Regions from separate parts of the Glutamicibacter sp. M10 genome, predicted to be linked through region 3. Evidence: riboswitches for the same ligand, from Rfam matches in the RefSeq annotation. Region 3 holds a riboswitch; each other region holds the start of a gene.
The links. Region 3 has a riboswitch for S-adenosylmethionine ahead of N6V40_RS04560 (hypothetical protein). Riboswitches for the same ligand answer to the same signal wherever they lie in the genome.
Positions count from the first base shown of each region.

Region 1: linked by a shared signal. The riboswitch ahead of N6V40_RS16350 (O-acetylhomoserine aminocarboxypropyltransferase/cysteine synthase family protein) and the one ahead of N6V40_RS04560 (hypothetical protein) in region 3 are both predicted to bind S-adenosylmethionine.
Region 2: linked by a shared signal. The riboswitch ahead of N6V40_RS15420 (bifunctional o-acetylhomoserine/o-acetylserine sulfhydrylase) and the one ahead of N6V40_RS04560 (hypothetical protein) in region 3 are both predicted to bind S-adenosylmethionine.

Region 1 is NZ_CP104918.1:3,370,263-3,376,857, forward strand. It holds gene N6V40_RS16345 (cystathionine gamma-synthase) at 1-892, opposite strand, end outside; gene N6V40_RS16350 (O-acetylhomoserine aminocarboxypropyltransferase/cysteine synthase family protein) at 892-2,193, opposite strand; SAM riboswitch class I at 2,303-2,393, opposite strand; partial or broken gene N6V40_RS16355 (LysR family transcriptional regulator) at 2,618-3,558, opposite strand; gene N6V40_RS16360 (putative oxygenase MesX) at 3,680-4,672, shown strand; gene N6V40_RS16365 (methionine synthase) at 4,690-5,730, shown strand; gene N6V40_RS16370 (flavin reductase family protein) at 5,717-6,265, shown strand; gene N6V40_RS16375 (hypothetical protein) at 6,332-6,595, opposite strand, start outside.
Region 2 is NZ_CP104918.1:3,173,822-3,180,416, reverse strand. It holds gene N6V40_RS15435 (CPBP family intramembrane glutamic endopeptidase) at 1-584, shown strand, start outside; gene N6V40_RS15430 (GNAT family acetyltransferase) at 602-1,021, shown strand; gene N6V40_RS15425 (VOC family protein) at 1,076-1,720, opposite strand; SAM riboswitch class IV at 1,893-2,013, shown strand; partial or broken gene N6V40_RS15420 (bifunctional o-acetylhomoserine/o-acetylserine sulfhydrylase) at 2,103-3,445, shown strand; gene N6V40_RS15415 (homoserine O-acetyltransferase MetX) at 3,552-4,526, shown strand; gene N6V40_RS15410 (SGNH/GDSL hydrolase family protein) at 4,676-5,533, opposite strand; gene N6V40_RS15405 (SHOCT domain-containing protein) at 5,604-6,002, opposite strand; gene N6V40_RS15400 (HNH endonuclease signature motif containing protein) at 6,348-6,595, shown strand, end outside.
Region 3 is NZ_CP104918.1:923,300-934,072, forward strand. It holds gene N6V40_RS04535 (ABC transporter ATP-binding protein) at 1-1,441, opposite strand, end outside; gene N6V40_RS04540 (ABC transporter permease) at 1,434-2,285, opposite strand; gene N6V40_RS04545 (ABC transporter permease) at 2,278-3,231, opposite strand; gene N6V40_RS04550 (ABC transporter substrate-binding protein) at 3,233-4,774, opposite strand; gene N6V40_RS04555 (MFS transporter) at 4,991-6,274, opposite strand; SAM riboswitch class IV at 6,378-6,494, shown strand; gene N6V40_RS04560 (hypothetical protein) at 6,746-7,225, shown strand; gene N6V40_RS04565 (zinc-binding dehydrogenase) at 7,484-8,515, shown strand; partial or broken gene N6V40_RS04570 (aldo/keto reductase) at 8,534-9,408, shown strand; gene N6V40_RS04575 (SDR family oxidoreductase) at 9,460-10,242, shown strand; gene N6V40_RS04580 (helix-turn-helix transcriptional regulator) at 10,288-10,773, shown strand, end outside.

The DNA.
Region 1 (6,595 bases), 1.1 Mb from region 3:
GCTGGCGCTTGGCCAGTTCGTGCCCGGGGTGGGTTTCCAGACCCGGGTAGTACACGCGGGTCACTTCTGGCTGCGCGTCAAGCCAGCGGGCCAGCTTATCGGCGGTGGAACAGTGACGTTCCATGCGCAGGCCCAGGGTTTTCAGTCCGCGGGCGGCCAGGTAGGAATCCTGCGGTCCGGCCACCGCACCGCCGGCAAACTGCTGGTAGCCGACCGCTTCGGCCAGGGACTGGCCGCGGAAGAGGTGATCGGCCACAATTACCGCACCACCGAGCACGTCGGAGTGCCCGCCGATGTACTTGGTGGTGGAGTGAACTACCGCGTGCGCGCCGAAGTCCAGCGGACGCTGTAGATAAGGGGTAGCGAAGGTGTTATCAACCACCAGCAGGGCACCAATTTCCTTGGCCAGCTGGGCCCAGCCGGCTAGATCGGCGATGCCAAGCAGTGGGTTGGACGGGGTTTCCACCCAGAGCAGGGCGGTATTGGGTTGCAGTGCAGCTCGCACCGAATCCAAGTTGGTGATGTCCACCGCCGAGGAAGTGATGCCCCATTTGCTGTGCAATTTGGAGATCAACCGGTTGGTGCCGCCGTAACCGTCAGCGCCCAGAACGATGTGATCGCCCGGTTCCAGCACGGCACGCAGCAGCGCATCTTCGGCGGCGATACCTGAGGCGAAGGCAAAACCGGCCTCGCCGTTTTCTAGGATGGTGAGCTGGTCTTGGAAACCATCTCGAGTGGGGTTGGAGCCGCGGGAGTATTCGTGCCCGGATCGCAGTACGTTAATACCGTCCTGGATGAAGGTGCTGGTCTGGTAGATCGGCGGAACAACGGCGCCGGTGTGTGGGTCTTTTTCCTGGCCTGCGTGTACGGCCTGAGTGTTGAAGCCAGTCATCATGCTCCTTGAGTTTGTGGGGCCAGGGCCCGGTTCAGTGCATTATCAAGCGCGCGGTTCAGGTCTGAGAGCAGATCCACAGGATCTTCAAGCCCGACCGAAAGGCGCAGGGTGGAGGCGTTCAGGCCAGCGTCGGCCAACTGATCGGCCGAGAGCCGGCAATGGGTCATGGTGGCCGGGTGCAAAATCATCGTGCGGGTGTCCCCCACGTTCGCGGCCAAACTGATCAGTTCTAGCCCATCAATCACCGGGGAAACTAGCGACGGGTGTGCCAACTCGATGGCCAGCACGCAGCCGGTGCCCTTGGGGGTGAGCTGTTGGGCCACGGTGTGGCTCGGGTGGCTGGATTGTGAGGGGTGATGGATGGCCGCGATGCCCGGGTGGCCGGAGAGCTCTTGGATCAGGGTGCTCACGCTGCGCTGTACATGCGCTGCACGCACCGGCAAAGTTTCGATGCCGGCCAAAATGCCTTGGGCGCTGGCCGGAGCTAATGCCGGACCTAGATCGTGCAGGAACTTGGAACGCACCAGCATCGCATAGGCAGCAGAGCCGTGGCGTTCGAGCAAGGAAGTATTGTTCAACCGCACGCGTGGGGCGGCAATCTGTGGCCAACGCAGCGGATCGGAGAAGTCGAACTTTCCCGAATCCACCACCACGCCGCCAAGTACCGAGCCGTGGCCGGCCAGACCCTTGGTGGCCGAGTGGACCACAATATCCGCGCCAAAATCTAGCGGGCGGAAGTTCAACGGGGTGGCCAGGGTGTTATCCACGACCACCGGGATGTTGTGCTCGTGGGCGATCGCCGAAATAGCGGGAAGATCGGCCACCGTGCACAGCGGGTTGGACACGGACTCTAGGAAAAACGCGCGGGTCTCATCCTCGATGGCCCCGGCCCAGGCTGCCGGATCGGCTTGGTCAACAAAGCTGACGCGGATGCCAAAGTCGGCGAAGGAGTCGGTCAGTAGGTCCACCGTGCCGCCGTATAGCGAGGAAGACGCCACAATGTGCTTAGGTCCCTGGGTCAGCGCCAACAGGGACAGTGAAACAGCTGCCTGTCCCGAGGCGGTGGCCACCGCCTGAGCTCCACCTTCCAGCGCGGCTACACGCTGCTCGAGGATCGAAACGGTGGGGTTACCGGTGCGTGAGTACGTGAACCCGGACTGGCGCATAGCGAACTTTTCGATCGCTTCAGCATGGGATTCAAATTGGTACGCTGCGGAGTTATGTAGTGGTGGCAGCATCGGGCGGAAATCTCCGCTTGGTCGATACCCTGCGTGGACCGCGTCGGTTCCTTGGCTCATAGCTCCTTCTCGTTTCCTAGCGAGGGAGTGCACCGAAAGATGTAACCCGTACCAAAGCCCGAACACTGACTTGGTACGAGGCACAGTGCGCTTAAAAGCGTTCGGAACTGCTCCATCGTCCCTGGCATTAGCACCTTTCGGTTTCCCGATGGTTGCTGCGACGTCTTCGAGCCAGATCTCTTAGTCGCTCTTGATGGTTTGTTGTTCTTCCATGGTTCGATATCTGCCCCGGGCGGTGCAAGCGGCATCGGGCTCACGGCTTCATACAAGGTCGCCACGCTTCATATGTCGCCAAGTTGTCATGATGACACGGGGTTTACGACCTGTTTATGACGCGCCACTTTGAGCATAATCCGCGGAATCTAGCAGTTTTGCCCTGCTAGTGTGACGACTCGAAGGCTAGAGATGACACACTGTTACGGTTTTAGCCCAGCACCTCAACGTCAAAGCTGGCGACCACCGCACGCACTTCTTCCAAATAAAGTTGCGCTTGATCGGTGAGCGGGATCCCGGCGTGGTCGATCCAACCGATCTCGATTCGCTCGTCGATGGACAGCGGGATGGCAACGATGGAGGGATCAAGCTCGTCGCTGATGATGCCGGTGGAGATGGTGTACCCGCCCAAGCCGATCATGAGGTTAAAGATCGTGGCGCGGTCCGAGACTTGAATTTCGCGTTGGCTTGAACGGGTGGAGAGCACCTCTTCGGAAAAGTAGAAGGAGTTGTTTGCACCCTGGTCGAAGGTAAGCCGCGGCAGGTCTTCGAGGTCTTCAAGCGTCACCTGTGCACGCGAGGCCAGTGGGTTGCTGCGCGAAATAAAAATATGCGGATCGGCTATGAACAGCGGATGGAAGACAAGCCTGGATTCGCGCAGCAGCTTGTCGATCACTTTGCGGTTGAAGTCGTTGCGGTACAAGATCCCGATGTCGCTGCGTAGGGTGCGTACGTCCTCGATGATTTCCTCAGTGCGGGTCTCCCGGAGCGAAAATTGGTACTCCTCTGCGCCGCTGGCCTGAACCATGCGCACAAAGGCATCAACCGAAAATGAGTAGTGCTGCGTGGAGACACCAAGCAAGCGCCGAGCCGAAGGCCGGCCGAGGTAGCGATGTTCAAGAAGCTCCACCTGCTCCAGGACCTGGCGTGCATAACCCAGGAATTCTGCCCCCTCGGGGGTGAGTGTCACTCCCTTGCGGAGCGGACCAACAGGGTGCGCCCCACTCGTGCTTCGAGCTCTTTCATGGCCGCGGACATGCTGGGCTGCGCGACGTAAATTAGGTCGGCGGCACCGGAGATGGAGCCCTCGGTAGCGACCGCGGTGAAGTAGCGAAGCTGTTGCAATGTTAAACCGCTTGTTCCTTGGACCATAGATTCAGTCTATATGAATCCATAGTTATATCGAGTTACCTGATATCAATGAAGACCCTGCATGATGGACGCATCGACTTACTTTCGGCCTGCCCAGGCCCTCATCACAAGATTGGCCGCCATGGCAGACGAGCTCACTTTCAGCATTAGCACCACCAAATTCGACGAGAATTACACTCCCTGTGCCACCTCACGAGTGACCACAAACTTCGCAAATCTGGCCCGCGGCGAGAACCGCCAACAGAACCTGCGCAACGCCCTGACGATGATCAACCGTCGCTTCAATTCGCTGGCTCACTGGGACAATCCTGCCGGCGATCGTTATGAGCTCGAACTGGAAATCATCTCGGCCAACGTGCATTTTGCCGCCGAGAATGAAGAGCAGGATTTTCCGCTTCTTGAAGTTCTAGACACCATCGTTGTCGACCGCCTCACCGGTACCCGTAGCCATGGCATGGTGGGCAATAATTTCTCTTCTTACGTCCGCGATTATGACTTCAGTGTGGTGCTTCCGGCGGCCAGCAACGGCTCGGGTGCTCCTAAGTTACCTGAAGATTTCGGCGACCTTCACGGCCAGCTCTTCCAGCATTTCTTGGATTCGGAAGCCTACCAGCAGCGTTTTAACCAGTTGCCAGTGGTCGCCATCAGCGTCTCCACTTCCAAAACCTACTACCGCACCGGCAATAGTCACCCGGTCCTTGGCTTGGAATACCAGCAGGACGAGAACTCCCTGACCGATACCTACTTCGGCAAAATGGGTTTGCAGGTGCGCTACTTCATGCCTGCAGGTTCCGTAGCTCCACTGGCTTTCTACTTCCGTGGCGATCTGCTCAATGACTACACCAACCTGCAGTTGATCAGTCTGATTAGCACCATGGAGACCTTCCAGAAGATCTACCGCCCCGAGATTTACAACGCCAATTGTGCTGCCCCGTCGGTCTACCGTCCAAGCCTGAGCGCTCAGGACTTCGCTCCGACTCGGATCGACTACGACCGCGAAGAACGCACCCGACTCGGAGCTAGCCAGGGTAAGTACACGCAGGAGCACTTCATCATCCCTAATCAAGAATTGCTCAACCAATTTTCCGCCACCTGCCCAACTCCTGTCGCCTGAGAATCGAAAGATAAACGATGACTTCAAAGCTAATTCCAACCTCAATCGTCGGCAGCCTCCCCAAGCCTTCATGGCTGGCCCAACCTGAGACCCTGTGGTCCGATTGGAAGCTCCAAGGTTCCGAGCTGAGCGAAGGAAAGCAAGATGCCATGCGCGCTGCCGTACTGGAGCAGACTCAGCGTGGCATCGACATCATTAGCGATGGCGAACAGACCCGTCAGCACTTCGTCACAACCTTCATTGAGCACCTGAGCGGTGTTGACTTTGAAAAGCGTGAGACCGTGCGCATCCGCAACCGCTACGACGCAAGCGTGCCCACTGTTGTTGGTGCAGTAGAGCGAAAAAAGCCAGTATTTGTTGACGATGCAAAGTTCCTGCGTTCATACACTGACAAGCAGATTAAGTGGACGTTGCCTGGCCCAATGACCATGGTGGACACCTTGTATGACGCTCACTACCAGAGCCGCGAAAAATTGGCCTGGGAGTTCGCTACCATCCTGAATCAGGAAGCCAGGGAACTCGAAGCCGCTGGAGTGGATGTCATCCAGTTCGACGAGCCAGCGTTCAACGTCTTTTTTGACGAAGTTGCTGACTGGGGCATTGCAGCGCTGGAGCGCGCATGCGAAGGGCTAAAAGCTGAAACCGTCGCTCACATCTGTTTCGGTTACGGCATCAAGGCCAATAATGATTGGAAGGCCACCCTCGGCGCTCAGTGGCGCCACTACGAGAAGTCCTTCCCACTGCTGCAGGCCTCAACCATCAACACCGTATCTTTGGAATCGCATCACTCCAACGTGCCGATTGAAGTCGTTGAGATGGTCCGCGGCAAGAAGGTCATGCTCGGCGCCATCGATGTGGCCAGCGAAACCGTTGAAAGCCCAGAAGAAGTCGCTCAGACCTTGCGCAAGGCGTTGGAATTTGTGGACGCGGACAAGCTGATTGCGAGCACCAACTGTGGCATGGCACCGTTCCCTCGCGACACTGCGCTGGCAAAGCTCAGCGCTTTGAGCGCCGGAGCGTCCATCCTGCGCGAGGAGCACGTCGGTGCCAGCGTCTAAGGTCACCATCGACGCTACCGATTCGCTGTCCGCGGATGACTTCAAAGCTGTCTTCCGCGGACATCCGGGTGGTGTCAGCGTCATTACGGCAGATGCTGGCGACGGGCCCGTTGCGCTCACTGCCACCTCGGTGGCATCAATCAGCGTTGATCCACCGCTATTGGTCTTTTCGATCTCGGCGTTATCTTCGGCTGCCGACGTACTTTCTCGTGCGGCAACGATCGTCGTTCATAGCCTGGATGTGCACGACCTTGAGGTTGCCAAACTGGGTGCAACCAGCGGCATTGACCGCTTCGCACAGAGCCAGTCGTGGACACGTTTAAGCACCGGCGAAACGGTGTTTGACAACGTTCGTGCGTGGGTCCGCTGCGATGTTATTCAACGGATTCAGGCCGGAACTTCCACGGTGATTGTTGCCCGCGCTCTGCAGGCGCACATTGAACGTGATGCTCAGCCGGGCGAACTTGGTGACGCGTTGGTTTACCACAACCGTTCGTGGCATCACCTCAACGAAAATTCACGCCTAAACGGTTAAAACTCTTCGGCCGCCGTCTCATAGACGGCGGCCGAACAGCTTTAGCTGGTCCAATGGCTCTTTGCGTTAGTGCTTGGTCGACTTTCGACGTCCGAGAGCAACAAAGACCGCACCGGCAAGGGCCACCAGCAGCCCCGCTACTCCAGCGGTGACTCCGTCAAAGCCAGTGTTCGCCAGTACTGGTGTTGCGGAGTCGGCGCTCTTCTTTGTGTCTGGCTTCTTAGCCGAAGGCGCCGCACTGACATCACCGGCAGGCTCGATTTCTGCGCTAGCCGACGCAGATTCACTCTCCGATGGAACCATCTCCTGATCAGTTTGTGGTTCGTCGAT
Region 2 (6,595 bases), 1.3 Mb from region 3:
TTTTTGACTTCTCCTACCAGCTACTCGATATCCTCTTTGCCTTGGTGCCGGTGCTGCTGGCCCTTTACCTGATGAAGCGCAGCACCGGGCGAGGGGTGCGCGAGATCGGCTTTGACCTACGCACCCCGGGCAAAGATGCGCTCTTTGGTGTTGGCCTGTTCCTGGCCATGGGGCTTGGCACCCTAGGCGTTTATGCAGCCGGCCGAGCACTGGGGATCACCACCGCGATCTCGGCGGCCAACCTAGGGGACTACTGGTGGAGCGTACCGGTGTTGTTACTCTCGGCGGTGCGCCATGCGGTTCTGGAAGAAGTGCTCATGCTCGGCTTCCTGTTCACCTACGCAAAGAAGCTGAACCTAGGATTGTGGACCACGATCATCGGCTCGGCGGTGATCCGCGGCAGTTACCACCTGTACCAAGGAGTGGGGCCGATGATCGGCAATATGCTCATGGGCGTGGTGTTCGGCTGGGTTTATCAAAAGTACGGTCGAGTGATGCCACTGGTGATCGCGCACTTCCTGCTTGATGCCATCGGCTTTGTCGGTTATGCCCTGATCGGTCCGGCGATCGGGATCGGCAACTAAACCCCTAAACTGTAGGCATGCAGATTTCACAGCTGACCGCGCAACAGATAAAACAAGCCGTGGCACTGTGGGAAGCCACCGGGCTGACCCGGCCGTGGAATGATCCATACGCCGATGCGCAGCGTGCCTTAGATACCCCAACTTCCACGGTGCTGGCCGTGATCGAGGAAGACAAAGTTGTTGCCACTGCGATGGTGGGCCACGACGGACACCGTGGCTGGCTCTACTATGTGGCCGTTGATCCGCTCAAGCAGGGTACCGGGCTTGGCAGCACAATGGTTCAGGCCGCAACAAGCTGGCTAGTGGACCGTGGTGTGCCCAAGGTGCAGTTGATGGTGCGTAATGAAAACGCTGCCGTGCTCAATTTCTATGAGCGTCTGGGATTTGTGGACCAAAACGTTGTGGTTCTAGGCAAGCGTCTGGATGCCAGCACATAAAAAGAGGTAGGTGGGGACGCCATTGTCCCCGCCTACCTTTGAAAGATGTTGTTGTTACAGCACAACCGGACCGTTATCGGTTTCGAAGGTCACCGTCATGATTCCCGGGGTACCGTTGGGTGCCTCATAGTCCATGACTACTGGGCCCAGATTCACGTTTTCAGGTTGCCCCAACCATTCCAGCACACGATCACGCGAGCCGGCAATGGTGATCTCGCTGATCGCGCCGCTCGGTTCAAGTGCCTTGGAAGGATGCAGATCCTTAGCTTCTTCGTCCCAGGAAATCAGGTACGGGCACTGCGGGTCGGCGATCAAACCCTTAATGCCGATCTGCTGCCAGGTCAGCTCGCGACCATCGGGGAATTTGCGGTTGCCCGGAACCGACTTGCGGCCCAGCCGTTCTTCGGCGCTGGACAGATCGTCCACCGAAACACACCAGCCCATCCAGCCACCGCCGAGCTCAGAACGCGCTCGCACCGCTTGGCCAAAAGGAGCCTTGTCGCTGGCGGGGTGGTTGAGCACTTCAACCACTTCCAAATACTGACCATGCTTCAACGGGAAGATGACATTACGTGTTCCGAAGCGCGGATGCACGCCTCCCTTAACGAACTCCAAACCCAAGGCCTCGGAGATTCTCTGCGCGGTTGGCAACAACCCATCTGGGCCGCAGGCATAACTTACGTGATCTAACCTCATCATGTGCCCATCATGACAACATGTGATGACAGTCTCTACTTAGGCAAGCCTAATTTTTAATCGGTGATCGAATTCTCTGCACCCAAATCGCGTCTGGCGCGAAATATGACCGATTACTACCCCCTTTGCACTCTCACATTGCAAAAATCTTCGGTTTTCGGGCACACTGGAAGTAGGTCATGAGTCCCAGTAACAAGCCCCGGCTTACTGGGCGGCAACCCTCCAACCGCGGTGGGGTGCCCCGGGTGAAGACCTGGCCCTTAGGAGCAAAAAGCTGCTAAGGACAAGCGCGGGTAACCCTGGAAGTGCCTTCATGAGGATCTTTCTGTCGGTGTCTTCTCAGTGGTCTACCCCAAAAGTCACAGAACTATTTTTGGAGGAAACCATGAGCAATAACTGGTCATTTGAAACCCGTCAGATCCACTCCGGGCAGACCCCAGATCCAACCACCGGTGCCCGGGCACTACCGATCTTCCAGACCACTTCCTTTGTCTTCCCAAGCGCAGAAAGTGCTGCAGCCCGTTTTGCGCTGCAGGAACTGGAACCGATCTACACCCGCATCGGCAACCCCACCACCGACGCAGTAGAAACTCGCATCGCCGATCTAGAAGGCGGCGTGGGCGCGCTGTTGCTGTCCTCCGGACAGGCCGCGACCACCTTGGCCATCCTGAACCTCGCCGAGTCCGGCGATCACCTGGTGGCCAGCCCAAGTTTGTACGGCGGAACCCAGAATCTGCTTAAGCACACGCTTAAGCGTCTGGGCATCGAGGTCAGCTTTGTGGCCGACCCGGATAACCTGCAGGATTGGCGCGACGCGGTGCGCCCAAACACCAAGGCGTTCTTCGGCGAAACCATTTCCAACCCACGCCAAGACGTGCTGGACATCGAAGAAATCGCCAAGATCGCCCATGAAAATGGAGTGCCGCTGCTGGTGGATAACACCCTGGCCACTCCGTACCTGATCCGCCCGATCGAATTTGGGGCTGACATCGTCATCCACTCGGCCACCAAATTCCTGGGCGGTCACGGCAACGCGATCGCCGGGGTGATTGTGGACTCGGGCAACTTTGACTTTGCCAAGGACCCGCAGCGCTTCCCGGGCTTTAACACCCCGGACGAGTCCTACAACGGCCTGGTTTTTGCTCGCGATCTTGGCGTGAACGGCATCCTCGGCGCCAACCTGGCCTACATCCTCAAGACGCGAGTCCAGCTCTTGCGCGATTTGGGTTCAGCGCTGTCACCTTTAACGCGTTCTTGATCGCCCAGGGGCTAGAAACCCTGTCCCTGCGCGTTGAGCGCCACGGTGAAAACGCGCGCGAAGTGGCCAACTGGCTCGAAGCCCGTGATGAAGTGCAGCAGGTCGCCTATGCGGGCCTAGCCTCCTCACCGTGGTTTGAGCGCGCCAAGAAGTACAGCCAGCACGGCGCCGGATCGGTGCTCGCCTTTGAGCTTTCTGGCGGTGCGCCGGCAGGCCAAGCCTTTGTAAACGCCCTTGAGCTGCACTCCCATGTGGCCAACATCGGCGATGTGCGCTCGCTGGCCATCCACCCGGCGTCCACCACCCACGCTCAGCTCTCCGAGGCCGATCAGCTTGCCGCGGGCGTAAGCCCCGGCTTGGTGCGCTTGAGCGTCGGACTAGAAAATATCAAGGACATTTTGGCCGATCTCCAGTTGGGCTTTAACGCTGTGGCAGCCCTTGAGAATAAGGAATTGCAGGAAACGCTCTAGGTATGGCATCCATTGCAACCAACGAAGAAACACCGCTCGCCCACGGCCAAGACGGCATGACGCGCCGTAGCGCTGTGGGGAGTACCACTTTGAGTTTGGCGGCTACCTGCCACAGGTAGAACTCGCCTACGAAACGTGGGGCAAGCTGAGCGCCGATGGCTCCAACGCCGTGCTGGTGATGCATGCTTTGACCGGCGACGCACATGTCGCCCAGGGGCATTCATCCCTACCCGGATGGTGGGACGGCTTTATCGGCCCCGGGGCCACGATCGACAGCACAAAGTACTTCGTTCTCGCCGTTAATATGGTCGGCGGTTGTAATGGATCCACCGGGCCGTCTTCGCCGGACGCACACGGTGTGCCCTATGGGTCGCGTTTCCCCTTTGTCACCATCAAAGATTCGGTGCGCCTTGAAGCGCGCCTGGCCGCGCAGCTAGGAATTAACTCCTGGCATGCGGTGATTGGTGGTTCCATGGGTGGGGCGCGAGCCTTGGAGTACGCCGTTGAATTCCCCGAGCAGGTCAAAAACTTGGTGGTGATGGCATCTAGTGCCCAAGCCACCGCGGAACAGATCGCCTTCGCTCAAGTGCAGACCCAGTCCATCAGGCTGGATGCGAACTTTGCTGGCGGAGACTACTACGCCAACGAGGCGCGCCCACATGCCGGGCTAGGCCTGGCTCGGCGTCTGGCGCACATCACGTACCGTTCGGAAGCTGAACTTGAAGCGCGCTTTGGTCGCACCGCACAACCTGGCGAGGCGCCCACGGGCAAACTCTCGGGGCCGCGCGGTCGCTACCAAGTTGAAAGCTACCTGGACCACCAAGCCACGAAGCTGGCCAACCGCTTTGATGCCAACAGCTACCTGCTGCTGACCGAAGCGCTGATGAGCCACGACGTGGCTCGCGGTCACGACTCGCTGTGCTCCGCCTTAGCGAGGCTGGAAAATGTGAATGTACTGGTGGTCGCTGTGAGCTCGGACCGTCTGTACTTCCCGGAGCAATCGCACAAGCTAGCCGCGGCACTGCCAACACCGGTGCCGGTGCACTTTATCGATTCCCCGATCGGGCACGATGCTTTTTGACCGACGCGCATCAGCTCGATGGTGTTCTGCGCACAACGGTTTTTAACCGCTAAAGAAGTCGGCCCATACAAGAGCCCATACAACAGTAGGGGCAGCCGCCACCAGTTTTCGGTGGATGCTGTCCCTACTATTTTGCTGTTTTCTAACCTCTACTGTGCGCAGTCGCCGGCGCCGAGGGAATCGTTCGGTTTAGCCACGGTAAATGGTGTGGCCGACGGACGCTTTGCGCTGATGCCATCACCCGAAGACTGGTGGCGTAAACGACGCAGCACCCACGGGGCCAAGTGCTCGCGCGCCCAGTGTAGGTCCTCGAAGCGTGCCTCGCGCCAGGTGCGTAGATCCTGCACCGGCTCCACTTTGGTATCCAAGGTGTGCGGTACGTTGAGTGAATCCAGCGCCATGGCGGCGATTCGCTGATGCCCCAGAGGGGAGAAGTGCAGGCGGTCCGGTGCCCACATCTGCGGTTGGTGCAGTTCACGCAGGGCCCACATATCGCCCACGATCGCGTCGTAGCGAGCGGCGACGGCGCGCACATTCTCGTTGTAGATCGCGACCTTGCCGCGGATGCTTCCGAGCACCGGAGTATCGCGAATATCTGGACCGGTAACAAGGAGCACCGTCGCACCGGTGGCGCTGAGCTTGGAGACCGCGCCGTCAAGAATGTCCGCGATCTTATCCGGGTCACCGCCCGGGCGCAGTACGTCGTTGCCGCCTGCGCAGAGTGAAATCAAGTCCGGCTTCAGCTCGACGGCCGGGGCCAACTGCTCGGCAACAATTTGTCCGATCAGCCTGCCGCGGATCGCCAAGTTTGCGTAGGCGAAGTCCGGGACTGAGGTGCTCAGCTCCTGGGCTAGACGGTCCGCCCAGCCAAGATGCTGTCCTGCGTTTGAGGGATCTGGATCGCCGATCCCTTCGGTGAACGAATCGCCTAGGGCAACATAGCGGCGCCAAGGATGGAACGTCTTTTCCGTGGAATTGCTGGTTTCGAAATCAAAATCTTTAGGCACAATTTATATTGTTACCGTATGGTAACGTTCCGTCAATCAGTCTCAGGGATGATCTGCAACACCGTGCCATTTATTCCTTGAGTGCGTCGCGGCGGGCCTGCTCGTACTCTTCCCCGGAGATGACTCCGCGGGTGCGAAGATCGGCAAGTTCGTTCAACTTTGCTTCCAGGGACTTCTTGGGGGCGAGCAAATCTGATTGTGCCAACCGAGTTGCCAAGTCTGCCTCGAGGGTTAGTGGATCCATTCCAGCGCTCTTGATCTTGCGGTAGTTGCGCACCTGGGAATAGATAATGAAGGCCACGACCGCCAGGAAGAGACCGACAAAAATACCGGTCAGAACCGGCATTACGCCGAATACGGTGTCAATAAATCCTGATCCGCTGGACGAAGAGTCTTCTATAAAACCGAAGCTTGACGTGTCGGTTGTGTCGAGCTCGGGGAATTCGTCAATTACTTCGAAACTTTTCATGGAACCTAATTCTGGTTGGGCTGAATCTGCTCTACTGGCGAAGCGCTCACAGTGAGGCAATGAAATCTTTTGTACTAGTCAAATACGCGTTTTTGGTATGGCGGAGTGAATTTTGAAATGTTTATCGATCTGTAATTTCTTGCGCCTATCTGAATCCCTGATGCCCTTGAGGGTTTCTTTGGCACAGTGCGCATCCCTCTTGATGGAAGGTGGCCCGTTGGCGCAGAGAGTGCCGGGTGGGACGCTCAGTTCGCAAGAGCAAACAATCGTAAAAATATACTAATGAGTATCCACAGGTAGGCATTAACTAGTACAAAATGTCGGCTCTGAGTGGGAAAATTAAGCATGAGAAATCCAGAATTTGTAGAAGATTATGACGATGAACATCGTCTCCCGTTGCACCCTGCGGGCACCCGCAGGGAATCCCACCTGGACTCCGTCGTTGGTAAGCATGTTGACCATCAGCTCTACAACGGACCGATGAAGAAGTTGGCTAATGAACTCTTTGATGCCGGGCCCGTGAACGGTCCCGGCGATGCGCTGGATCGGCTGGGCAAGGTGCAGCGACTGAAGAGCAGCCTTGATGCGCTGAC
Region 3 (10,773 bases):
GCTGCTCCACTAGCTCACCCTCATAGAACACGGCCACATCATCACTGACATAACGGATCACGTCCATGTCATGGGAAATGACTACAAGGCTCAGACCCATGCGCTCGCGTAGATCCAGCAACAGATCAAGGATGTGGCGCTGCGCCACCGAGTCCAACGCCGAGGTTGATTCATCACAGATCAATACCTGTGGATCGGTCAGAAGCGCCCGGGCAATAGCTAACCTTTGTAGCTGTCCACCTGAGCATTGGCCCGGATACCGGTCCAATAATTCATCGGGTAATCCAACCTGAACCATCGCTTGTGCCATGCGCTCCCGGGCCTGATCTGCAGGTAGCCGGTGCACTGCGGCGCTCATGCTGGTACGGATAGAAAGCCGCGGATCAAATGAAGAGAACGGCTCCTGCGCAATAATCTGTACTCGCGTTGCCGTAGCACCCTCGTGCTTATCGATGATCTGTCCGGTAGTTGGCTGCTCCAGTCCAGCAAGGAGTCTGGCAAAGGTGCTCTTGCCAGAGCCGGAACGTCCCACAACGCCCAATACCTGCCCGCCATGGAGGCAAAGGGTAGTGGGCTTCAACGCTGCTTCACCCTTGGCTCGGCGCCAATAATTCTTGCTCGCATCCACTGCTTCGAGCAGGCAGCCGGAATCCTCGGACCGTGGTTCACGAACTGCAGGCAGGCTGGCCTCAACTAATTCACGGGTTTTTGCGTGACGGTCTTTGGAGAAGATCTGTGCGGTGGGGCACTGGTCAACAATCTGACCGTCACTGACCACCACTACGCGGTCAGCAATATGCTGGACGCTGGCGATGTCGTGGGTAATAAAAAGAACACCAACGCCACGTTCTTGCTGCTTGCGGCGCAGTAGCTGCAAGACTTCAGCCTTGAGAATTGAATCCAGAGAAGACGTCGGCTCATCAGCCAGAATGAATTCTGGATCCGCGGCCAAAGCAAGGGCCAACATGGCACGTTGAGCCATCCCGCCAGAAAGTTGATCCGGGCGCTGGCCAGCAATCTGCGCGGCAGGGGACAGTCCAACTTCTTCTAACAGAGCTAGGACCTCAGCCGCATGCTTTCGGGCCTTGCCCCAACCATGGGCACCCATGGCCTCAAGCAAGTGCGCGCGGATGGTCATCCGAGGATTCATGACGCGCTTAGGCTGTTGGAACAGCATGCTGATACGGTGCCCACGCACCTGGTTCATGGCTTTATCGCTGAGCTGATCTAGCCGCTGGCCATCGAGCAGGATCTGACCCTCGGCCTGCAACTGTTCTGGGAGAAGTCCCATGATCGCTTTGGTGAGCAGCGTCTTGCCTGAACCGGAGCGCCCCACCACGGCCACCAGTTCTCCGGAGCGCAGTGCGCCACGAGCCTTGGACAGCAACATTTTCTGTCCCGAGCTGACCGATAGATCAATGAATTCAAGTTCTTCAGCCATGGGCTTCCGCCTTGGTTTTGATGTACAGAACGTCGTTTCCGCCCAGCACGTGGGTGATGCGGTTGCCCAGCAAGGTGACGCAGAAGCTGACTAAGAAAATGGCAGCTCCAGGGACAAGTAAGCCCCAGGGGGAGCGGATGGCATGTGGTTGGGCTTCGGCCAGCATGGATCCCCAGTCGGACTGCGGTGGTTGTACGCCAATGCCCAGGTAGGACAGCGAACCGAGCAAAACAAGGAGCAAACCAAAACGTAATGCGGCCTGGGCTAGCACCGGTCCAGCAACGAAGGGCAAGACGTGGTGGCGCAGGATGAACCAGCGTGAAGCGCCCACATGTTTGGAGGCTTCCACATGGTGCGTGGACAAGGCTTGGGCAGCAATGGAACGCACCAACCTTGCGGTGGGGGTCCACGCCACCACGCCAACGGAGAGCACCATGGTGAAGAAGCCAGGACCCATGACCGCAATAATCAACAGGGCAATGACGATTTCGGGCAGCGCGAGCAGCAGGTCATTGATGCGCAGGAAGATCTCGTCCAGCCATCCGCCACGCAGTGCGCTGAGCAATCCCAGCACCGTGCCGACCAACAGTGAAAACAGCGTGGTGATCAGTGCTACGGACAGGGAGAACTGTCCGCCATGCAGCACCCGGCTCAAGGTATCGCGTCCCAGGGCGTCGGTGCCCAAGAGGTGCGCTGCACTTGGGCCCTGCAACCTATCTGCCAGCGACTGAACGTCAGGGTCATAGGGAGAAATCAAGGGAGCTGTGATGGTCAAAAGAACTATCACTAACAAGATGAACGCTGGAACGGAAAGAAGAATCTTTGAAGCAGTGCTCTTAGCCATGTCGAACTCCAATCCTCACGGTGGGATCACTGAGCTTGTGAATCAAATCAATAATTCCGGTGACCAGAACGGCGCAGGTCACCACGACCACTACGCCACCTTGGGCCACGGGAATATCGGAATCAACAATTGAATCAAAGATCAATCGCCCCATTCCGGGGATGGCAAAGATGACTTCAACAATGACTGAGCCACCAAGCAGTCCAGCAAACCAGACACCCACCATGGTCCACATTGGCAATAATCCGTGGGGAACTACGTGGCGGGTCAATGCCTGAGTGCGGCTTAGACCGCGGGCGCGAGCTGCGAGTACATGTTCAGAATCCAAGGCTTGGAGCACGCCTGAGCGCACCGCAACAGTGAAGAAGCTGATGGGCCGCAACGCCAAAATGAATACTGGAAGCACCAGCGATGCAGGGGAGTCGTAGCCTGCTGAAGGAAGCAGTGACCAGCGCACCGCGAAGAGTAAGACCAGTAGTGGTGCCAGCGCGTATTCGGGAATGGCGATTAGTGCGTGGGTCACTGAAGTGATGAGTTTATCGGTCCACTTCCCGGCATGAGTAGCTGAAATGACACCCAAGAAAATAGAAACAAGTATCGCCACCAGCAGTGCGCTGCCGGCCAGCGATAGGGTGACGCCAATGGCCGGGAGGACTTGGTCAGCTACTGGGGTTCCACTGATATGAGAGAGCCCCATATCTCCGGTGAAGAACCGTCCAAGCCATCGCCCGAACTGCACCAGCATCGGGTCGTGAAGTCCAAACTGCTCTGCATAGGCCTGCACTGTAGCCTCATCTGCTTCGCCGAAGTCCATTCGCGCGCGCAACAAGGCACGCACCGGATCCCCTGGGGAAACGAAGGGGACAAGAAACACCGCAAAGGATGAAAGCAGAACGGCTGCGCCGAGTCCTACAACTCGGCGCAGCACGGCAGTTAGTGGGGACACGTTACTTGGTTTTCGCCAGATCCTTGGTCAGTACGTAGCGGGTCAGTGGATCCTGGACGTAGCCCTGAACCTTGGAGCCCACACCGTCGATGGCCTGCTCATTGACCAGCCACACGTTGGCGGCATCCTTAGCCAAGATATCTCCGGCCTTGCGGTAGATGTCGTGGCGCTTAGTTTCGTCCTTCTCACCCATTGCCTGGCTGATCAGTTTGTCGTAGTCCTTGTTGCAGTAGTGGCTCAGGTTGTAGCCACCTTCGCAGGTGTAGTCCGCCTGCAGGAAACCGATCGGGTCAGCAATATCAATCATGCGGTTGCGCTGGCTGAGGATCATGTCGTACTTGCCGGCCAAAACATCTGGCTCTACAGCACCGTAGGACTTGGTCACCACATTGGCCTTCAAACCAATCTGCTTGAACTGCTCCTGGATGATGGCACCTACACCAGCAAATTCAGCACGTTCGGTGATCGCAATGATCTCCAGAGGCTTCTCTTGCTTGTAGCCGGAGGCTTCTACCAATTTCTTGGCTTCGTCGATGTTCACTGCAGGTACTGCCAGATCTGGGTTGGCCCATGGCTCACTCGGAGCAAAGGGTCCGGTGGCAGGCTGTGCTGCACCTTCATAGATGCTGGCGGCCATAGCTGGCAGATCCAGAGCCATGGTGGCTGCCTTGCGCAGCTCCACTTTGTTGAATGGTGCGCGCGAGTTGTTTAGGTACAGGGTCGAGGTGCGAGGAGAGTCGGCCTTGAGCACGCTGATCTTCTCGTCTGCTTCCAAGGTAGCCAAGCTGGTGGCCGGGATGGACATGGAGATGTCCGCTTCACCGGTCTGTACCTGGGTGGAGCGGGTGGCGCCGTCGGTGATGTAGCGGATTTCGCCGCCGGCCAGTTTCACCTCACCATCCCAGTAATTCTTGTTGCGGTCCAAGGTCAAGGACTGTCCGGCCTTCTCTGAAACCGGAGCGAAAGGCCCGGTGCAGTGATTCATCGGATCAATGCCCTTGTCGGTGTACGCAGCACCCGAGAGCACGCCGGCATTCACGCTGGCCATGCGATACGGCAAGAGCGGATCAGCTGCCGGGGTAGTGACGCGTACGGTATCAGCGTCGAGGGCTTCTACCTTCTTGATGGTCTTAGGGTTCACTGCACGTGCTGGTGCGGTGGCATCAAGAACATGGTTCAGTGAATTAGCAACAGCCTTGGCGTTGAAGTCGGTGCCGTCCTGGAACTTTACGTTCTTGCGCAGGTCGAATTCCCATGCGATATCCGAGGTCTGCTTCCAAGAAGTGGCGAGCATTGGCTCTACCTTCTTCTCGGTCTGGTCATACTTGGTCAGGGTTTCCAAGCAACCGGCGATTGAGAGCACATAAGCGTCATCGCTTTCCAAAGCCCAGTTGGAAATTGGGGCACGGAAGTTCGCTACAACTACGCGGGCTTCGGCATCCGCTGCTGCATCCGGAGCGGGGGTGGCGGTGGAACTGCAGGCAGTTAGTGCGAGGGCTACCGCTGCAAAACTTGCAGCTACGCTCAATCGTCCAAGGTTCATGGAAATCCTTCGGCAATACGTGATGAATTGGCATCCAATGTCTTAGAGCCTTGGTAAGCGTACCCTAATTCCTTGATTTCTCATGAAGCAATAAAAGGCCATGAAAACCCCTTTAGAACTTCGGGATTCTGGACTGCGATAGAACGCTAGCTGAGTAGTAGAAAGTTGGTGTCAACCGTGGAAGTTCTGAGGACATTTTGCGTTATGTGTCGCAGTTCACGCACTGCGTGTGCGTAGCATGCGGTCACGAACCAACCGAGAACCAAGCCACGAAGCCAGCAACAGCGGAATGATCATGACTAGCCAAGGGATAAAGGACAACTCGGCTGCTCCTGCGGTGTGTGAGAGTAACCAGCCAAAGAGCATGTTGCCTAGAAGTACTGCTAGGCCGCCGCAGGTGGAGAGTAATCCGAAGTAGGAGCCGGTAGCGTTGAGCCCGGCAAATTTTGGAACAAGACTGAGCGCGGTGGGATGAACACTCATATGACCCAGGGTCATCAGGGTGACTGCGCAAAGAATTCGCACCAAGCTGGTTTCCTCACCAAAGGCTGATGAAGGGATGAAGGCCAAAACACTAAACCCCAAGGCGCTGAGAATATAGCCCATGCGCAACGTTGCAGCTGGGCCGATTCTTGCAGCAAGCCACGATAAGGGAATCTGCAGGCTCAGGGTCAAAATGGAGATCCACGCAAAGATCAGCCCCAACCACTGGGTAGGCATGTCTTGGCGTTCAAGTTCCAAAGGAATAGCTAGATACAGCTGGTTGTAGGCCACTAGGTCCGCGGCATGCAGCGAACAGAAGGCCAAGAACTGGCGGTCGCGCAGACATTCTCGGAAGCTACTGTGAGGCTTCGATGCTTTAGTTCCTGCACCGGTAGCAGCCGACAGTGCGCTCGCCGTGTCAGTCTTGCCAAGAGTGAGCGCCAAGAAGATTCCGATGGCCACAAAGAATACTGCGCCAAAACCTGCCACGGTGGAAAATCCCCAGCCCCACAGGGCCGAACCCATCAAAGGTCCGGTGACGGCGCCAATTTCACCCGTGATGCTCAGCCACGCAAAGAGCGTAGCCCGCCGCACGTGCTGGACTTGTCCTTGATCCCGCGCGCTTTGGGCAGCCGCCACCAAGATGTTTAGTCCCGGGGAGAATAGTGCCCCACCAAATCCGGTGAGCAGTGTGCCAAAAATGAACATTCCCAAGTGTGGAGTACTAGGCCATAGGGATGCGGCCAAAGTGAGGAAACCTGCGGCACGTACCGCGCAGCCGATCAGAATCATGGTGCGGGCGCCGAAGCGATCCGCCAGAGTGCCACCAGCTAAGAACAGTCCTTGCTGGGCAAAAGTTCTGATTCCTAAGATCAGACCCACCGCGGTAGATGCCAACAGGAAATCACTGCTGAGGACTACCGCAAGGAAGGGGACTACAGCGTAGAAGCCGATATTAAACAGCGTCTGGGTTCCCAGGAGCACGGGAATTTCTAAGCGTTGCGAGCGAGTTTTCATGGTCCTCTGGGACGCGGTGATGATGACCAGTCTGATCTTAGCTAAAGGATGGTCAATCACTTGTGTTCAAACTGTCGGTGCATTGTCCTATGGTTGAAAACAGGTTCAAGAGTTACGACGTAAAGTACCTGGCTAGTCGTACGGCAACCCCTCTCCGGCTCACGGGGTGCCTCAGGGGAAGAACCGTTCCGAGGCAAAAACCATCGGTTCAGTTAGCGGTTTGCCTCGTCCAGTATTCGGTACGGGGCGGCACCGCTCTCACGCTAGGAGAATTTCCATGACTGAGAATTCCTCAGAAAACCTGTCCCACGACGACTTCAAAAATGGTCGGCCGAGCTCAACAGCGAATCGACCACAATACAAAACCTTTGCCGAGACCTAGGGAATCTTGCGATCTTTGGCAGTGGCGGCCCTGGACTGCATCCGAACACGGACTTTGACGCGCCGGAAGATGAGTTTGGCCTTCCACAGTTGCCCCACCATGCATCGCGCACGGAGCAAGAACTAGTCGATCTGCGCTGGGACTCGGTCCTTCTGGACTATCCGTACACGCCACCGAGACTGCGTGGAATGAAGTTGCCATGGGCCTTCATCTTGCCCCATCGTGCTCAGAAGCTTAGACAAGGTCAAAGCTATCGAGACTCGGAAATCAACCAATACGTCAAAGAGTGGGAGGCCTTCGGCTTCAGCCCCGAAGCTTATGCGCTGCTTTGCTCTTCGGTTCGCGGTGCAGTCGAATATCTGCGTATTGCCTACAAATCAGAGGCACAACAAGCAGCCATTTCGCGTCGGCTGGACGAGCTAAACATCGATCTTGAGAGCCGAAATCTAGCGCGTTGGAACCTGAACCCAGAACAGTGGTCACGGCTGCCAAACCTACTGACGCGAGTGCGTCCATCGGTGGCTGTGAAGTGGATTATCTACATGGATGATCGCGACAACCAGGGATAGTCGAAGCACAAGACTCACGGCTGCGTCTTAGCTAGTTGTGGCCTAGCTAGAAGTCTCATGTCTAGAGGCATCGTTACCACCCGGTGTCTCTAGACACGGATACCATTTGCGCCTGTTTGCCCGTGTACTCGAATTTCCTAGCCTGCTCGGTTGGGCCCTGCTGAAACAGGCTCTGTCAGTACCTGCTTCAATAGACCCTGCCAGAAAATAGTCGATAGGTATTTACTTGGATGTATTCCCACCACTAAGGAGTGCATCGTGAAAGCAACGCTCATCTATTGCGCCGGTGACGTACGTGTAGAAACCGTCCCAGACCCTGTTATTAATCTGCCTACCGACGCAATTGTGCGCATTACCGCAGGTTGCATTTGCGGCAGTGACCTGTGGCCATTTGGTTCTAAAGAAGCCTCCTTAGAGGGCTCGCGCATGGGACACGAATTTGTTGGTGTGATCCAAGCTCTCGGCTCCGAAGTCACTGACTTGGCCGTTGGTGACTTTGTTATCGCTCCGTTTGTCGCATCGTGCGGAACCTGCGACTTCTGCCTCGAAGGATTGCAGACCTCTTGCCGCCACGGTGCTCACTGGGGCGGAACCGCAGATGGTGGACAGGGCGAACTGGCTCGTGTCCCGCAAGCTTCAGGAACCCTGGTGCGTGTACCTGCCGGATTTGATGAATCCCTGATCCCATCATTGCTCGCCCTCTCTGACGTGATGTCCACCGGATACCACGCGGCATCAAAAGCCAATATCAAGCCGGGCCAAAGTGTCACCGTCATTGGTGATGGTTCGGTCGGACTGTGCGCGGTCATCTCCGCCAAACTTCTAGGTGCCGGACGCATCATCCTGATGGGACGCCACGAGGCACGCACTGCCCTCGGACAAGAATTCGGGGCCACCGACGTGGTGGCCGAACGTGGCAGCGAAGGCATGAAGAAGGTCAGAGAACTCACCGGTGGCGACGGTACCCATGTAGTCCTCGAAGCTGTGGGCCTAGCTCCAGCCTTGGACATGGCCATCGGGGTAGTGCGAGATGGCGGAGTCATCAGCCGCGTTGGAGCACCTCAGTTCCCCACGGTCCCATTGGGCTTCACCGAATTCATGCGCAACGTCACCCTCACCGGCGGTGTGGCCCCAGCCCGTGCCTACATTGACCGGCTGTTGCCGCTGGTCCTGAACGGAATCATCAACCCCGGCAAGGTATTTGACCAGAGCATCAGCTTGGATCAGGTCCCTGCCGGATACCAAGCCATGGCAGATCGCACCGCACTCAAAGTACTAGTTCGCCCTTAAATCAAGGAGAAAACTACCATGAATCTCACCCTTAATAACTCAGTTACCATGCCAGCGATTGGCCTCGGCGTCTTCCAGACGGCACCGGAAGAAACTACCGCCGCTGTAGTTGAAGCACTCAAGGCTGGTTACCGTCACATCGATACCGCTGCCGCCTACGGCAACGAACGTGAAGTTGGCGAGGGAATTCGTCAATCAGGAATTCCGCGCTCAGAAATCTTTGTTGAGACGAAAGTCTGGATCAGCGACTACGGGTACGAACAGACCGTGCACGCCTTTAAAAAAGTGCTGGCAAGCTGGGGCTAGATACCATTGACTTGTTCATTTTGCATCAGGCATTGCCAAGCGACTTCGACAAGACCATCGCAGCCTACCGTGCCATGGAAACGCTTCTTGCCGACGGCAAGGTCCGTGCCATTGGCGTCAGCAACTTCATGCCAGAACACCTACAGGCATTGCGTGAACAGACCAGCATTGTCCCGGCGGTCAACCAAATTGAAGTGCACCCCTACTACTCGCAGGCCGCAGTGCGCGAGGCCAACGCGGAACAAGGAATCTTGACCCAGGCCTGGTCACCTATGGGTGGAATTACCTCCTACCGTGGCACTGGTGAACAGAGCACTTTTACCGACCCAGCCATCACCAGCATTGCCAAGGAGCTAGGTAAAACCACAGCACAGGTCATGCTGCGCTGGCAGCTACAGCTGGGCCACTCGATCATCCCGAAATCAATTCGCCCAGAACGCATCAAAGAGAACTTTGACGTCTTCGATTTTGAACTGACTAACGAGCAGATGAATATCCTGGCCGGATTGGAAACTGGCGTGCGCGGTGGACCAGAGCCAGAAGAGATCACCCTTGAAACTTTTGGCCGCGAGATCCCAGAAGCTTAAGCATCCATCTTCCGAGACCAAGAACTTCTCAAGACAGACAAAGGATCACTGATGGGACAACTTTCTTCAAAGCCAACAACGGTACTCGTGGTTGGCGCCACCGGTAGCGTGGGACAGTACGCGGTGGCCGAGTCTATCGCTCAGGGCTACACCACCCGTGCACTGGTTCGTTCTGGATCATCAACCTCCCGCATCGCAAAGGGTGCCCAGATCGTGGTTGGTGACCTCACCAAAGCAGAAACGCTCACCGATGCGCTCGCCGACGTGGACGCCGTAGTTTTCACTCACGGCGCATCCTATGGTGACGCCGGCGCGTCCGAAGCGGTGGACTACGGAGCGGTGAAAAACGTCCTGCAGGCGCTGGATGGCCGAAAGGTCCGGATTGCCCTGATGAGCTCCATCGGGGTGACCGTCACCGGCGGTACCCACGACTGGAAACGACGCGGAGAACGATTGGTCCGCGCCAGCGGCAACTCCTACACCATCGTGCGTCCTGGCTGGTTTGACTACAACGCAGATGACCAGCTGGCCATCACCTTGCTGCAGGGAGATACCCGACGTGCGGGCAGTCCGGCAGATGGGGTCATTGCCCGTCACCAGATTGCCCGGGTGCTTATCGACAGCCTTTCGGCACCACAGTCTCAGCGGCTAACCGTTGAACTGGTGGCCGAGTACGGACCTGCACCGGAAGATCTCGGCCCAATTTTTGCTGCACTGGATCAAGACCTAGCTTCCAGTGTGGACGGAATTCGCGACCCGGAAAATATGCCCTTATCCAAGGAGTCAGCCTCCGTGCGCCAGGACTTAGAGAGAATTCAAGGCCATGTTGCTTAGCCCCAGGACTCGGTTCAATAAGAGGAAGGCGTAGCCTTGGACACTATGGATCCCCGTGAAGAAATTCGTGAGTTCTTAGTTTCACGTCGCGCAAAAATCACCCCACAGCAGGCGAAGCTTCCGGCCTACGGTGGTAACCGCAGGGTTGCCGGGTTGCGCCGAGAAGAAGTGGCAATGCTTGCCGGGGTGAGCGTGGACTATTACACCAAACTTGAACGCGGTAACTTTGGCAGCATCTCCGAAGGAGTGCTGCACGGTTTGGCTCAGGCCTTGCAACTGGACGAGGCCGAAAGTGAGCACCTATTCCATCTGGCGGCCAACAATGCCACGATCAAGCCGGGCCGTCACCGGGTGGCACCACAAAACGTCCGTCCCGCGGTACTGCGCGTGGTGGACAGCATGGTTGACGCTCCAGCATTCGTAAGGAATAACAGCCGAGATCTGTTGGCAGCCAATGCGATGGGCAAGGCACTGTATTCGGTGCTCTACAGCAGCAACGTGGCAGGTCCAACGTTTAATACCGTCAAGTAC